Regions from separate parts of the Labrys neptuniae genome, predicted to be linked through region 1. Evidence: predicted binding sites of a transcription regulator. Region 1 holds the regulator's gene; each other region holds the start of a gene.
What was found. The regulator LexA, encoded in region 1, represses DNA repair genes until DNA is damaged. The targets are predictions, from matches to a motif close to TGTTCNNNNTGTGTTCNG.
Positions count from the first base shown of each region.

Region 2: ssb (single-stranded DNA-binding protein) is a predicted target of LexA. The motif match lies at 2,920-2,937, and genes of this name have one in related genera.
Region 3: ABXS05_RS08505 (YifB family Mg chelatase-like AAA ATPase) is a predicted target of LexA. The motif match lies at 1,800-1,817, and genes of this name have one in related genera.

Region 1 covers NZ_JBFNQD010000001.1:802,203-806,550, reverse strand. The annotation lists gene ABXS05_RS03930 (hypothetical protein) at 1-1,076, shown strand, start outside; gene ABXS05_RS03925 (TOBE domain-containing protein) at 1,293-1,499, shown strand; gene ABXS05_RS03920 (pentapeptide repeat-containing protein) at 1,611-2,294, opposite strand; gene lexA (transcriptional repressor LexA) at 2,323-3,045, opposite strand; gene ABXS05_RS03910 (molybdopterin molybdotransferase MoeA) at 3,158-4,348, opposite strand, start outside.
Region 2 covers NZ_JBFNQD010000001.1:181,744-186,091, reverse strand. The annotation lists gene ABXS05_RS00820 (lysine--tRNA ligase) at 1-1,353, opposite strand, end outside; gene ABXS05_RS00815 (MarC family protein) at 1,509-2,144, shown strand; gene ssb (single-stranded DNA-binding protein) at 2,285-2,773, opposite strand; gene ABXS05_RS00805 (hypothetical protein) at 3,195-3,635, shown strand; gene ABXS05_RS00800 (hypothetical protein) at 3,842-4,348, opposite strand, start outside.
Region 3 covers NZ_JBFNQD010000002.1:249,204-253,551, reverse strand. The annotation lists gene ABXS05_RS08515 (lipase family protein) at 1-601, opposite strand, end outside; gene ABXS05_RS08510 (DMT family transporter) at 801-1,724, opposite strand; gene ABXS05_RS08505 (YifB family Mg chelatase-like AAA ATPase) at 1,867-3,405, shown strand; gene ABXS05_RS08500 (hypothetical protein) at 3,568-3,825, shown strand; gene ABXS05_RS08495 (hypothetical protein) at 3,901-4,239, shown strand.

The sequences.
Region 1 (4,348 bases):
TCCAGGGCGCGTTGGACCTCGGTGCCGGCAATGACAGCCTTACCAACGGCAAGGAGATCGATGGCGCCGTCTGGCTGGGTACGGGAGATGATACGGCGACCAACACCGGCGTGATCTACGGTTTCATCTCGGCTGGCAACGGCAACGACAAGATCACCAATTCGGGCAGCGTCGACGGCATCGATCTGGGCGAGGGGGTCAACACCCTCACCAACAGCAAGACGATCTATAGGGGTGTCTATGGTGGCGATGGCGGTAATACCATCACCAACAGCGGTACCATCTACGGCAATGTCCAGACCGGAGCTGGCAACGACAAGTTCACCGAGTCCGGTGCCGGTCTGGTGACCGGCGACTTCTATTTGGGGGCGGGCAACGATACCTTTGTCGGTGGTGCCAGTGTCGAATATGTCCACGATCAGGCCGGCAACGACATCTATGGCCTCGGTGCGGGCAATGACGTCTATTTTGCCTCGAACGATGGCGGTACCGACAAGGTGGATGGCAGCACCGGGATCGACGTCTTCACTGTCGATCCCGCTACGACCGACCCGCTCAATATCAATCTGGGCATCACGGCGGCTCTCGGCCTGAATGCTCAGACCGCAACCTTCGGCACATCCGGCGGCAGCGAGAATGTGAAAGGCTTCGAGATCGTGTGGGGCACCGCCGGCAACGACACCATCGTCGGCGGAGCGATAGCGGAAACACTGCACGGCAATGACGGCAACGACATTATCGCCGGCGGCGTTGGAGCCGACATCCTTTGGGGGGAGGGCGGCAACGACATCTTCAAACTGCTGGGCGTCAAGGACAGCGGATTGACCCGTGCGGCAACCGACACGATCATGGACTTCACCCAAGGCGAGGACAAAATCGACCTCAGTTTTCAGGAGTTCCACAGCCTGATCGCCAATAGCGATTTCACCGGCTCGTCGGGTGAACTGCGTTATATCTTCCAGGGTGGGCAGACCATGCTGCAGGGCGATATAAATGGTGACAAGAAGGCGGATTTTCAGATCGCGATCCAGGGCACGGTCAATTTGCAAAGCAGCGACATCATCGGCCTCACCTGAGCGTTGGCTGCATCGCGTCTGAGCGAGAAGGTGGCGGCCCCATGGGCCTCCGCCCGCAATTTTCGGGGTAACGATCGCGCGTTTTGAGGCGGTTACCCCGATCGTACCCGCCGTCTGGAAGGGGCCACCGCCACGCTAATTTCACCAGTATTTGCCGGTGGACATTGCTTCAGGAATGATGATGATCGCGTCTTTCGCGTCGCCAAGGGAAGTTTCATGAAAATCAGCGCCCGCAACCAGATCAAGGGCACGATCAAGAGCGTGACGAAGGGGCAGACGACCTCCCACATCCAGCTCGAGGTCAACGGCACCATCATTACTGCGTCGATCACCAATGAGGCCGTCGACGACCTCAATCTCAAGCCCGGCCAGAATGCCTATGCCGTCATCAAGGCCTCAGACGTCATGATTGCTGTCGACTGACCTGTCTTCCCGGTTCATGACGACCTTCGGCGGTGCTCGGGCGAATAGTGGTTCGAGCACTCCTGGTTGCCTGGTGTCGAGCGGATTAGCCTGCGAATTCCGGAGGTTCTCTCAGGCAATCCGCAAGCCCAGTTCGGCCAGCAATTGGCCGGCCTGGCCTTTCGAGATCGTGGCGCCCTTGAAATAACGGGTGTCTGCCAGCTTCAGCCCGCCGAGATCGGCACCGCGCAAGTCGGCACCCTCGAAGCGAGCATCGACAAGATTGGCATCACGCAGACTGCATTCCTCGAAGATCGCCTCGCGAAAATCACATTGGCGCAAATCGGCCTGGGTGAAGTCGAGGCGACGCAGCACGCTCTTCCGGAAGGAAAAGGCCGGCAGCTTGGCCGACATCAGCAGAACTTCCTCGAAAACCAGCCCCAGCCCCGAGGTTTCGGAGAGGTCCGCCCCGGTCAGCTTGCAACCGGTAAAAGCCGTCGAGGCCGCCTTGGCGCGCCGGAAGCTGGTATTGCTGTAATCACCGGTGCGGAACGCCGCTTCCTCCAGGTCCGTGCCACGGAAATCGGCGCCGCTCGCTTTGCAGTTGCGCCAGAGTGTATTGGCAAGCCTGGCGCCGACCAGCTTGGCGTTTCTGAGCCTGCAGCGCTCGAAGGCCCAATGAGAGAGATCGAGACGCGAAAGATCGCACTCCTCCATCTCGCAATCGACGAGGGAATGCGGAAGCTTCGCCGCGAGCAGGTTTTCGACATCGCGGCGCCGCAAGCTGCAGTTCGCGATCGCGCGAAGCGCGTTCATAGCCGGCAAGCCACGATGTCGGCCACGCTCAATAGCGACGGAACAAACCGACCAGCTTGCCCTGGATCTGCACCCGGTCGGGCCCGAAGATACGGGTTTCATAGGCCGGATTGGCGGCCTCCAGTGCGATGGAGGCTCCGCGCTTGCGCAGGCGCTTGAGTGTCGCCTCCTCGTCGTCGATCAGTGCCACGACGATGTCGCCGGTATCGGCGTGGTCCTGGCGGCGGATAAGCACGGTGTCATTGTCGAAGATACCGGCTTCGATCATGGAATCGCCGCGCACTTCCAGGGCGAAATGATCGCCGGAGGACAACATTTCCGGCGTGACGCTGATGGTGTGGCTCTTGGACTGGATGGCGGAGACCGGCGTGCCGGCGGCGATACGCCCCATCACCGGGACGAGGACCGGCCGGCCGACCTCGTCGTCAATTTCAGGCCTGACGGGGCGAACCTTGCCGAGATTGCCCTCGATTACATTGGGGCGGAAACCACGCTGGGAAGAGGCGAGCGACAGGCCGCCACCGCTCGGCACCGCCGATTCGGGCAAGCGCACCACTTCCAGCGCACGGGCGCGGTTGGGCAGGCGCCGAATGAAGCCACGCTCCTCCAGCGCCATGATCAGGCGGTGAATGCCGGACTTGGACCTGAGGTCCAGTGCTTCCTTCATCTCATCGAAGGAAGGAGGCACACCCTGTTCCTTCAGGCGCTCATGAATGAACCGAAGCAATTCATGTTGTTTCTTGGTCAGCATGGCTATCCCGTCGTGGCGGCCGCGAATCACGGTGAAGGTGTAAACAAAACAAGAACAGTGCTACATGTTCCTACTGTGTTCTGCAACAATGAAGTTCAGGTTAAAGACGTGGTCAATAGCCGGCCGCACGGAGATCGATGATCTCGCAGGTCTCACCCGCCTTTGCTTCGGGTGCGAAGGGCGGCCGGATCACCAGGCAGTCGGCATGCTGCATCACGCTGACGAGCGACGAATCCTGCAGTGCCAATGGCTCTACCTTGAGGATGTCTGACGTATCGTCAAGCAGGAAGCGGGCCCGTATATAATCCTCGCGGACATCGTTGGCCGGCCAGGAGCGGGCAAAGACGGCCTTGCGGCGTGGCGGGCCGGCGTCGGAACGGCCAAGCAACGCGCGCAGCAGCGGCACCAGGAAGAGGACGCCGCAAACCACGGAGGAGACCGGATTGCCCGGCAGTCCGAGGATGTGCATGGCGCCGAGCCGCCCATGCAGCAGCGGCTTGCCTGGCCGCATCGCGATTTTCCAGAAGCCTAGCCGCATGCCTTCGCGGGTCAACGCGGTCTGGATCAGATCGTGATCGCCGACGGAGGCGCCACCGATGGTGACGAGCACATCGGCCTTTTCGGCGCGAGCTCGCTTGATGGCGGCTTCCAGGGCCGGGAAGTCGTCGCTGGCGATGCCGAGGTCGAGCACTTCGCCGCCTTCGGCCTCGACAAGGGCGCGGATGGCGAAATTGTTGGAGGCAACGATCTGGTTTTCGCCGATGGCCTGGCCGGGCAATACCAGTTCGTCGCCGGTGGCGAGGATGGCGACCTTGGGGCGGCGGTGGACCGGCAGACCAGGGTGGTTCATTGCGGCGGCGAGGGCGATATCGCGGGGGCCGATGACGGTTCCAGGCCTCAGGGCCTCACGGCCTTCGGCAAAATCCAGTCCGCGGCCCCGGATATGCTGGCCGGGCTTGGCCGTGGCCTCCAGGATGACGCGATTGCCGTCGCGCCGGGTCTGTTCCTGGATCACCACGGTGTCGGCGCCGTCAGGTACGGGCGCGCCCGTAAAGATGCGCACGGCCTGGTTCTCGCCGACCCGACCGGCATAGCCATGCCCGGCGGCAGACTCGCCGATCAATTCGAGGCTGGCTCCCTGCTTGGCGTCATCCACGCGTACTGCATAGCCGTCCATGGCCGAGGCGTTGAAACCGGGCTGGGTTCTCAGCGCGGTGATGGCGGAAGCAAGCACGCGTCCGCGCGTGGCGTGCAGTGGCACGGTTTCGACAGGAAGCGGGGTGACGCCGGCAACCACCTTGGC
Region 2 (4,348 bases), 620 kb from region 1:
CGAATACTGCTTGGCCGGCTTCACGAAGTCCCGGAAATAGCGGATCGCGTACTCGACCAGCCTGTCGAGCTGCGGATGGGTTTGCGGCGATGCATCCGGCGCATGGCGGCGCAGGAAGCCCCACAGCACGTCCTTGTTCTCCGCATTGGCGACGGCAACCAGATTGAGCAGCAGCGCGAAATTGATCGTAGTCCGCGCGCCTTCCTGGCCGATCGTCTCCGGCGCCGGTGGATTTCCGCCGTGAATATGCCAGACCGGGTTGCCGAGCTGGTTCTTGGCATCCTGCCGCCCGAATCCGCCCAGAAATTGCAGATACTCGTCGACGGCTCGCGGAATGACGTCGAAATGCAGCTTCTTGGCCGAGCGTGGCGACTGGTACATGTACAATGCCAGGCTCTCCGGCGTGGCATAGGTCAGCCATTCGTCGATGGTCAGGCCGTTGCCCTTCGACTTCGAGATCTTCTGGCCGTGCTGGTCGAGGAAGAGCTCGTAGACATAGTGCTCCGGGGCCGTACCGCCGAGGATCTCGCAAATGGCGTCATAGACCGGCGCGTTGGTCTGGTGGTCCTTGCCGAACATCTCGAAGTCGACATCGAGCGCCGCCCAGCGCGCACCGAAATCCGGCTTCCATTGCAGCTTCACCTTGCCGCCGGTGACCGGCAGCGTCTTGTCGACACCGTCCTCATCGGTGAAGGTAATGGTACCCGCCTTGGCATTCACATCCTTGAGCGGCACATAGAGCACCCGCCCGCTGCTCGGAGAGATCGGCAGGAACGGCGAATAGGTCGCCTGCCGCTCCTCGCCGAGGGTCGGCAGCATGACGGCCATGATCTCGTCGTACTTTTCGGCAGCCTTCAGCAGCACGGCATCGAGCTTGCCGGATGCGTAGTATTCCGTCGCGCTGGCGAATTCGTAGTCGAACCCGAACGTATCGAGGAAGCGGCGGAGCATGGCGTTGTTGTGATCGCCGAAGCTCTTGTAGTCGCCGCCAAACGGGTTGGGAACACGGGTCAGCGGCATCTGCAAATAGGGCTTGAGCGCTTCGGGATCCGGCACATTGTCCGGGATCTTGCGCATGCCGTCCATATCGTCGGAGAAGCAGAGCAGCCGGGTCGGGACGCGATCTTCCGTCAGCAGGCGAAACGCATTGCGCACCATGGTGGTCCGCGCGACCTCGCCGAAGGTGCCGATATGCGGCAGGCCCGAGGGACCATAGCCGGTCTCGAACAGGACCTCTTTCTTGTCGCCGGACCGCTTCTGCAGACGGGCGACGAGCTTCCTCGCCTCCTCGAATGGCCAGGCGGCGGAGACATTGGCGGCCGCGACGAGCTCGGCCGGATAGAGATTTGACATATTCGATCCGATTTTTTCTGCTGCTTGTGGAGGGGAAGCCAGGCGGCGTGCGAGACGGCTTGATTTCCCTCGACCGCAAGCGGAAGGCACAGCCATATTCAGGCTGGGCCGCAGCGTCAATCTTGGCGCGAGCAAATGATCGATCGAGGGGCTTCATGACGCCGCTTCTGGACTATCTGACAGCCGCTCTCGTCACCCTGCTCGTGGTGGTCGATCCGCCCGGCCTCGGCCCGATCTTCCTGGGTGTCACGCGCGGCATGAACAAGGAGCAGCAGCATTCGGTCGGCTGGCGCGCCAGCGTGATCGGCTTCGGCGTGCTCGCCTTCTTCGCCATTGCCGGCGAACCCTTCCTCAGGCTGCTCGGCATCACCACCCCGGCCTTCCGCATCGCCGGTGGCCTCCTGCTGTTCGCTATCGCCTATGAAATGGTGTTCGACCGCTCCAACGTTCGCAAAAACGAAACCGCGGAGACCGCCATCACCAAGGATTTCATCTCCAATGTCGCCGCCTTTCCGCTGGCGATCCCGCTGATCGCCGGCCCAGGCGCCATCACGGCTGTGATGCTGCTCTCCGCCCAGGCCCATGGCGAGCCCGCCAAATTCGCCTCGCTGTTTCTCGTCATCGCCTTCGTCACGGCCTGCTGCTACGTCTCGTTCCGGCTGGCAGGGGTGATCAACAAGCTGCTCGGGATCACCGGCAATGTCGTGCTGACACGGCTTCTCGGCATCGTGCTGTCGGCCCTGGCGGTACAGTTCATCGTCGACGGGGTCAGGGCGATCGTGGCCGGATAGCGGGCCCGCAGCGCGTTCGGCTTCTTTTCCGTCACCGGGGCGGCGTGATGATCGCGCTTCCTGACGCGCCCGACAGCAAAACGCCGGCCACAGGACGTGACCGGCGCTTCGGATAGCCTGTCGATGGGCCTCGTCCGATTTCAGAACGGGATGTCGTCATCCATGTCGGCCGAGGAGAACTTGCTCGAGCCGGCCGGTGCCGGGCGACGTTCCATCGGGCTCGACGAGCCGAAATCGTTGCCCTGATAATCCCGGCCGCCATCACCCTGCCCGCCGCCGCGCGAATCCAGGAGGGTCATCTCGCCGCGATAGCGCTGCAGCACGATCTCGGTGGAATATTTCTCCACGCCCGAGGCATCGTTGTATTTGCGGGTCTGGAGCTGGCCCTCGAGATAAACCTTGGAGCCCTTCTTCAGATATTGCTCTGCGATGCGCGCCAGCCCTTCATTGAAGATGACCACGCTGTGCCACTCGGTCTTCTCCTTGCGCTCGCCGGTGGCCTTGTCACGCCAGCTCTCCGTCGTGGCAATACGCAGGTTGACAACCGGTTCGCCCGAATTGAGCCGCCGCACTTCCGGATCGCGGCCGAGATTACCGACCAGAATGACCTTGTTCACCGAGCCCGACATCGAGGCTTCCTTCCTTCGCTTCACAGCCTGCCGGCCTAACCGGCCCGCACGCCCCATGGCGCCCCGAGGGGCGCCTCCATCATTCCTGCTCTAGCATGCTCCCGGCGCCGCACCCGCAAGGGAATTGGCTTCATGCACAACTAGTTTGTTCCACATTTGTTCACACAATGCAAGCGCCTGACCTTAACTATCCGCTTACCAAACCGCACCAAAGGCCCTGCCATGTCGAACTTGGCCATTTCGCCTCGAATCATGTGGGAATCTGCCGTATCCGGCCAAGAAAACCTTGCCTTTGCCCGATAACTTGCCCAACAAGCAGGTCGAAAATCCGAGCCGCGCTTTCCGTCATCGCTCTTTCGCCACATTGGGCGTGCAGGGGAGCCGCACACTTCAATTCTTAGTTCCATACGAGGGCAGCAACATGGCAGGACCAGGACAACAGCGCGAAGCGAGCGACGGGGCCAACACGGTAGCGGCTCTGGGTTTGCGGCGCGCCGCTTTGCGCGGCATGCTCGCTTCCCCGATCATCGATGCCGACGACCAGAAGGGCCTGCGCGACGAACTCGTCGCCGAACTGCGCTCCATCGCCAATTCGATCTCCCGCGCTCCCGCCAAGAACGCGGTCGAGCTCTGCGCCAAGCTCGACGTGCTCGGTGAGGAATATCGTCCCGACGGCGACAGCGGTTCCATTCGCGAGCTGATCGCCTCGATCCGCCGCGACGTCGTCAGCCTGACCGGCCGCCCTGCGGCCCAGGAGCGCGCCTCCTTCCAGACGATCCGCCCGCTGCACAATGCCCGCGCCGCCGAAACGACCCAGCAGCCGGCTGCGGCCGAAGCAACTGGCGAAGCCAAGGCTGACTAAGCCTTTCTTCGTCGCCGGAAACATCACCCCCGCGGAGCGATCCGCGGGGGTTTTTCTTTGGACTTCCGCCCTCCCCCCTCTGGAACTGCCGGGAGCAAGGCGCGTCCGATCGATTTCGCCTCGTGGCGCAACGCCTCGCCCCAAACGAAAGGGGCAGGCTCGCGCCTGCCCCTTCAACACACCGGCATCCGGACCGACAAGCGCCCTTATTGAGCGTTGTCGCCCTCGCCTTCGTCGTCGCTGCTGCCGCCTTCGTCGCCACCACCGGCACCGCCGCCGCTGCCAGCGCTGAGCACCTGGCCGTTGACGCTCACGGCCTTGGTCGCCGCGTCGAAATCGACATCCCACACAGCCTTGCCGTCAGCACCGGTCTTGGCCAGTCCCTTGATCAGGGCGATGCCCATCAGGGCCGATTCCTTGTTGGGAACCTGCGCGGCGTTCACGGCCGCGATGATCTGGTCGAGATTGGTGGCCGAAATCGTCACCTTGCCCTTCTGGCTCGGCATGACGCTCATCTTGCCTTCAGCGCTCACGGCGCCGGCCGGGGCGGTGAAGGTGCTGGGCGCCAGGGTCACATGCGGCTGTCCGGCCATGAAGAGGGCCAGGAATTGCGGCGTCAGTTCGTTGGGGATCGGCGGATCCTTGCTCGCATCGAAATTCTCGATCGCCAGCTTGGTGATGGCCTCGAGATCGACGCCCTCGAACTTCACATC
Region 3 (4,348 bases), on a different contig from region 1:
ACCAGCCATATTCGACGAAGCGCGGCCCGGCATCCGCGCCGGGAAACGTCTGGGCAAGGCGCACCGCGTCCAGGGAGGCCTTGGCCTGGGCAGCGCCGTTGAGATAGGCCGTGGAGCCGGGCGTGCCCAGCCCCTGGTAGTCGCTGGCGACGACCACGAAGCCCTTGTCCAGCATCTGCTCCAGGGCGGGGATGCGAATGCCCCATTTGTCGACGAGGCTGCGCCGGGAGGGCGCGCAGCTATCCTGCATGCCGGCCGTTTCGTGGTTCCAGAGCACGAGGTGCCCAGGCTGCTTCCTGGAGGCGGCGGGCAGGTAGATCTCGCCGGACACATAGGTAAGCTTGCCGTCGGCCCCTTCCGTCACATAGACGACGTTCCAGGCCTTGGCGCCCTTTGGAGCGTCGAAACGTTGCTGCACCCAATAGATGTCACCGCGCTTGGCGCCGGCCGGCACCTCGGTGGGCACGTCGTCCCAGAAGGCTGCCCCCTGGGGACCGGTCCTGGGTTCCATCGAGGAAGTCGGAGCTGCCGCGAGCGGGCCGGCCGCCAGGGCCGACAACAGCAAGGCTCCGATAACCGCAAGGGCATATGACAATTTCATGCGCGCCTCCCCAATCTGTCTCTTTTGTTTTTCCTCATGGCCTGTTTGGCGGCAGAGGATGCAGAGCTTGGGGGAATGTCGCAGAGGGCGGAAATCGCTACAAATAGTATGTTGGCCGCCAGACATAACCGAAAGGTTATGAGAGACAGACTCACCATTCCTCGAATCGCATGGGCTTGAAGAGCCAAGGCGAGGCTTATCATCCGAGCTTTCGGGCTGGCATCGTCATGGCGACGACACCGACGACCACACAGGCCAGGCCCGCCCAAGCCGTCGAGGATAACGTTTCTCCAAGAAACAGGACGCCGATCGCAACACCGATCGGCACCCGAAGATAAGCCTGTGCGGTCGTGCCGACGGAACCGAGCGTTTGCACGAGCCGGAAATAGATCACGAAAGCCACAGCCGTCGAGAAAACAGAAAGCGCAAGGAGAGCCAGCACGGAAGTGGCACTGGGAGCCAAGGTCCAGGGGCGATCGACGATGAGACTGGCCGGCACCAGGACCATCGCGCCAGAGACCAGCGAGCCGGCGGCCGGTATCATCGGATCGAGCCCCCTGAAGGACTTGCTGAAGATCGCGGCGCCGGCATAGCAGAGCGTGGCGGCGACGATGGCGAGCTGCGCGCCCATTTCATGCCCGAAGCCGCCGAGCGCCTCCACGCCGACGATCAGGCAGGTTCCGATCAGCCCTGCCGCAACGCCGAACAGCTTGCGGCCGGTGACGGCTTCGTGGCGGGTGAGCGCCGCCGTCAGCAGGAAGGCGAAGATCGGCGAGGTGGAATTCAGGATCGTCGCAAGGCCCGCATCGGTCGTCTGTTCGGCCCAGGCGATCAGGGTGAAAGGCACGACGCTGTTGAGGCAGGCCTGAAGAGCGAAGCGCTCCCATATCCGCCGATCCGCCGGCAATCCCAGCCCGCGCAGCCGGAGGACGGCGACGAGAATGGCTCCTGCAATCAGGGTCCTGGCGGCGATCAGCGTGACCGGTGGAATGGTTTCGACGCCGACCTTGATAAAGGCGTAGGACGCTCCCCAAAGGGCAGAAAGCGCCAGAAGCAACACCGGTTGGTTTGCCATGTTCGCCATGCCGGCCATCGCGTTCCCGTTCTCATCGAGGCTGTTCATGCCCTCCTGCCTAGCTGGAACCGTAGCCGAATGTTTCGGTGCTCACCGAACTGTCGAGCACCGATAGTCACGTTTTGTTCTCATTTTGCTTGGCGATGCCGCGCTTCCTCGCTATCGTCGGGCAGGCTGACGGGGAAACGAGATGGTATCGCGCGTCGCGACGGTGGCATTCGAGGGCGTGGAAGCGCGCCAGGTCGACGTGCAGGTCCAGATCATGACCGGTTCGGTGGTGTTCACCATCGTCGGCCTGCCCGACAAGGCGGTGTCGGAAGCGCGCGAAAGGGTGCGCGCCGCCCTGACCGCCGCCGGCCTGGCCCTGCCGGCCAAGCGCATCACCGTCAATCTCGCCCCGGCCGATCTGCCCAAGGAAGGCTCGCATTTCGACCTGCCCATCGCGCTCGGGGTGATGGCCGCCATCGGCGCCATTCCGCATGATGCGCTGGAGGGCTACTGCGTGCTGGGCGAGCTCGGCCTCGACGGCACCATCACCAAGGTCGCCGGCGTGCTGCCATCGGCCGTCGCCGCCAATGGCCGCGGGCTCGGCCTGATCTGCCCGGCCGCCTGCGGTCCGGAAGCGGCCTGGGCCGGCCCCGAGATGGACATTCTCGCCCCGCGCTCCCTGATCCAGCTGGTCAATCATTTCAAGGGCACGCAGCTGCTCTCCCGCCCGCAGCCGCGCATCGCCGCGGCGCCGGCCACCCTGCCCGATCTCAGGGACATCAAGGGCCAGGAGACAGCCAAGCGCGCCTTGGAGGTGGCGGCAGCCGGCGCGCATAATCTCCTGATGATCGGTCCGGCGGGTTCTGGCAAGTCGATGCTGGCGGCAAGGCTGCCCTCGATCCTGCCGCCCCTGGTGCCGGCCGAGCTCCTGGAAATCTCGATGATCCATTCAGTGGCCGGCCAGCTCGCCGGCGGCGAACTCACCAGCCGGCGCCCCTTCCGCGCGCCCCATCATTCAGCCTCGATGGCGGCGCTGATCGGTGGCGGCATCCATGCCCGGCCGGGCGAAGTCTCGCTCTCCCATCACGGCGTGCTCTTCCTCGACGAGATGCCGGAATTCGCGCCGCAGACCCTCGATGCCCTGCGCCAACCGCTGGAATCGGGCGAGGCCGTGATCGCCAGGGCCAATGCCCGCGTCGCCTATCCCGCGCGGATCCAGCTCGTCGCGGCGATGAACCCGTGCCGCTGCGGCAAGGCCAACGATCCCGGCTTCGCCTGCCGGCGTGGGCCGGTGGAGCGCTGCGCCGCCGACTACCAGGCCCGCATCTCCGGCCCGCTGCTCGACCGCATCGACATCGTCGTCGAGGTGCCCGCCGTCTCCGCCGCCGATCTCATCCTGCCGCCGCCGGCAGAGGGGTCGGCCGAGGTGGCGACCCGGGTGGCCGAGGCCCGCGACCGCGCCGCCCGGCGCTACCGCACGCTCGGCCTGCCCGATGGCTCCACCAATGCCGGCGTGCCGGTCAATGTGGTCGAGGAGGTCGCCCGCCCCGATGCGGCCGCCACCAAGCTGTTGCGCGACGCCTCGGAGGCCATGCGTCTGTCCGCCCGCGGTTTCCACCGCGTGCTGCGCGTTTCGCGCACCCTGGCCGATCTCGACGGCGAGGCCGATGTCGGCCGGATCCACATCGCCGAGGCGCTGAGCTACCGGGCGCGGACGGACAGGGCGACGGTGCTGGCGTGAGCGAAAGCGCACCATCATCGGCAGAATGACGGATTATCGATGGCATCCGCCACTCCTTCAAAGGTGATCCTCTTGCGCTCCTCCCTTTTGCTTTTCGCTGCTGCCCTTTCTTTCTCGCCAGCTTTCTCGTCAGGCCTGGCGATGGCGGCGGAGCATCCCTGCATGGAAGATGCCGGACGCAGGGCAAAAGCCTTGATCGCCTTCAACTACGGGACTTCGCTCGATTACGCTCTTTTGAGCGAACTGCCGATCCGCGTGCTGCCACCGATCAAGCGCCCCGAGATCGGTGACCGCCTCGATGTGATCGAGGTGGTCGGCTTCGTCAATCGCGCGCGGTATCGCGTGCGTATTCTTTATGCGCAGGGCCGCTGCACCATGCTGGGCCAGGAGATCGTGGATGTCAGCAGCCGGGTGGATTGATCGGCACGCTGGCGACGCGGCCGCCAAGCCGCTATCTGCAGACACCACCCAGCCGATGTTCACCCGAGACATGTCATGCGCATTCCCGTCCTTCTCGCCTCCCTTGCCTTGCTCGCCGGCACCACCGCTTCCCTGGCCGCTCCCCGCCCCCGCTGCGCCGATGCCGCGGTGAAGCAGGCCACCAAGCTGCTGGCTTTCCATTCCGACAATGACGACCGCGCCCGCGTCGATGCCGATAGCGTCAAGGCGATCGGTACCGTCGGCGCCCTGGTCGGCAAGGGGCGTTTCGATGTGATCGAGGTCGAGGGCTCGATCTACAAGGGCGAGTATCGCATGCGCCTGATCTACGCCCAGATCCCGGGCGACTGCGTGCTGATGGGCCAGGAGATCCTCGAACGCAGCGATCCCTATTGACCGCTGCGGGTTTGCCAGCCTCGGCCGAGGCCGTAAGTTATTGTGGCCGCATCGTTCTCGCGAAACCGGCGTCCACTTTTCGGCTCGATGCTTTAGACTGGGTTGCCAG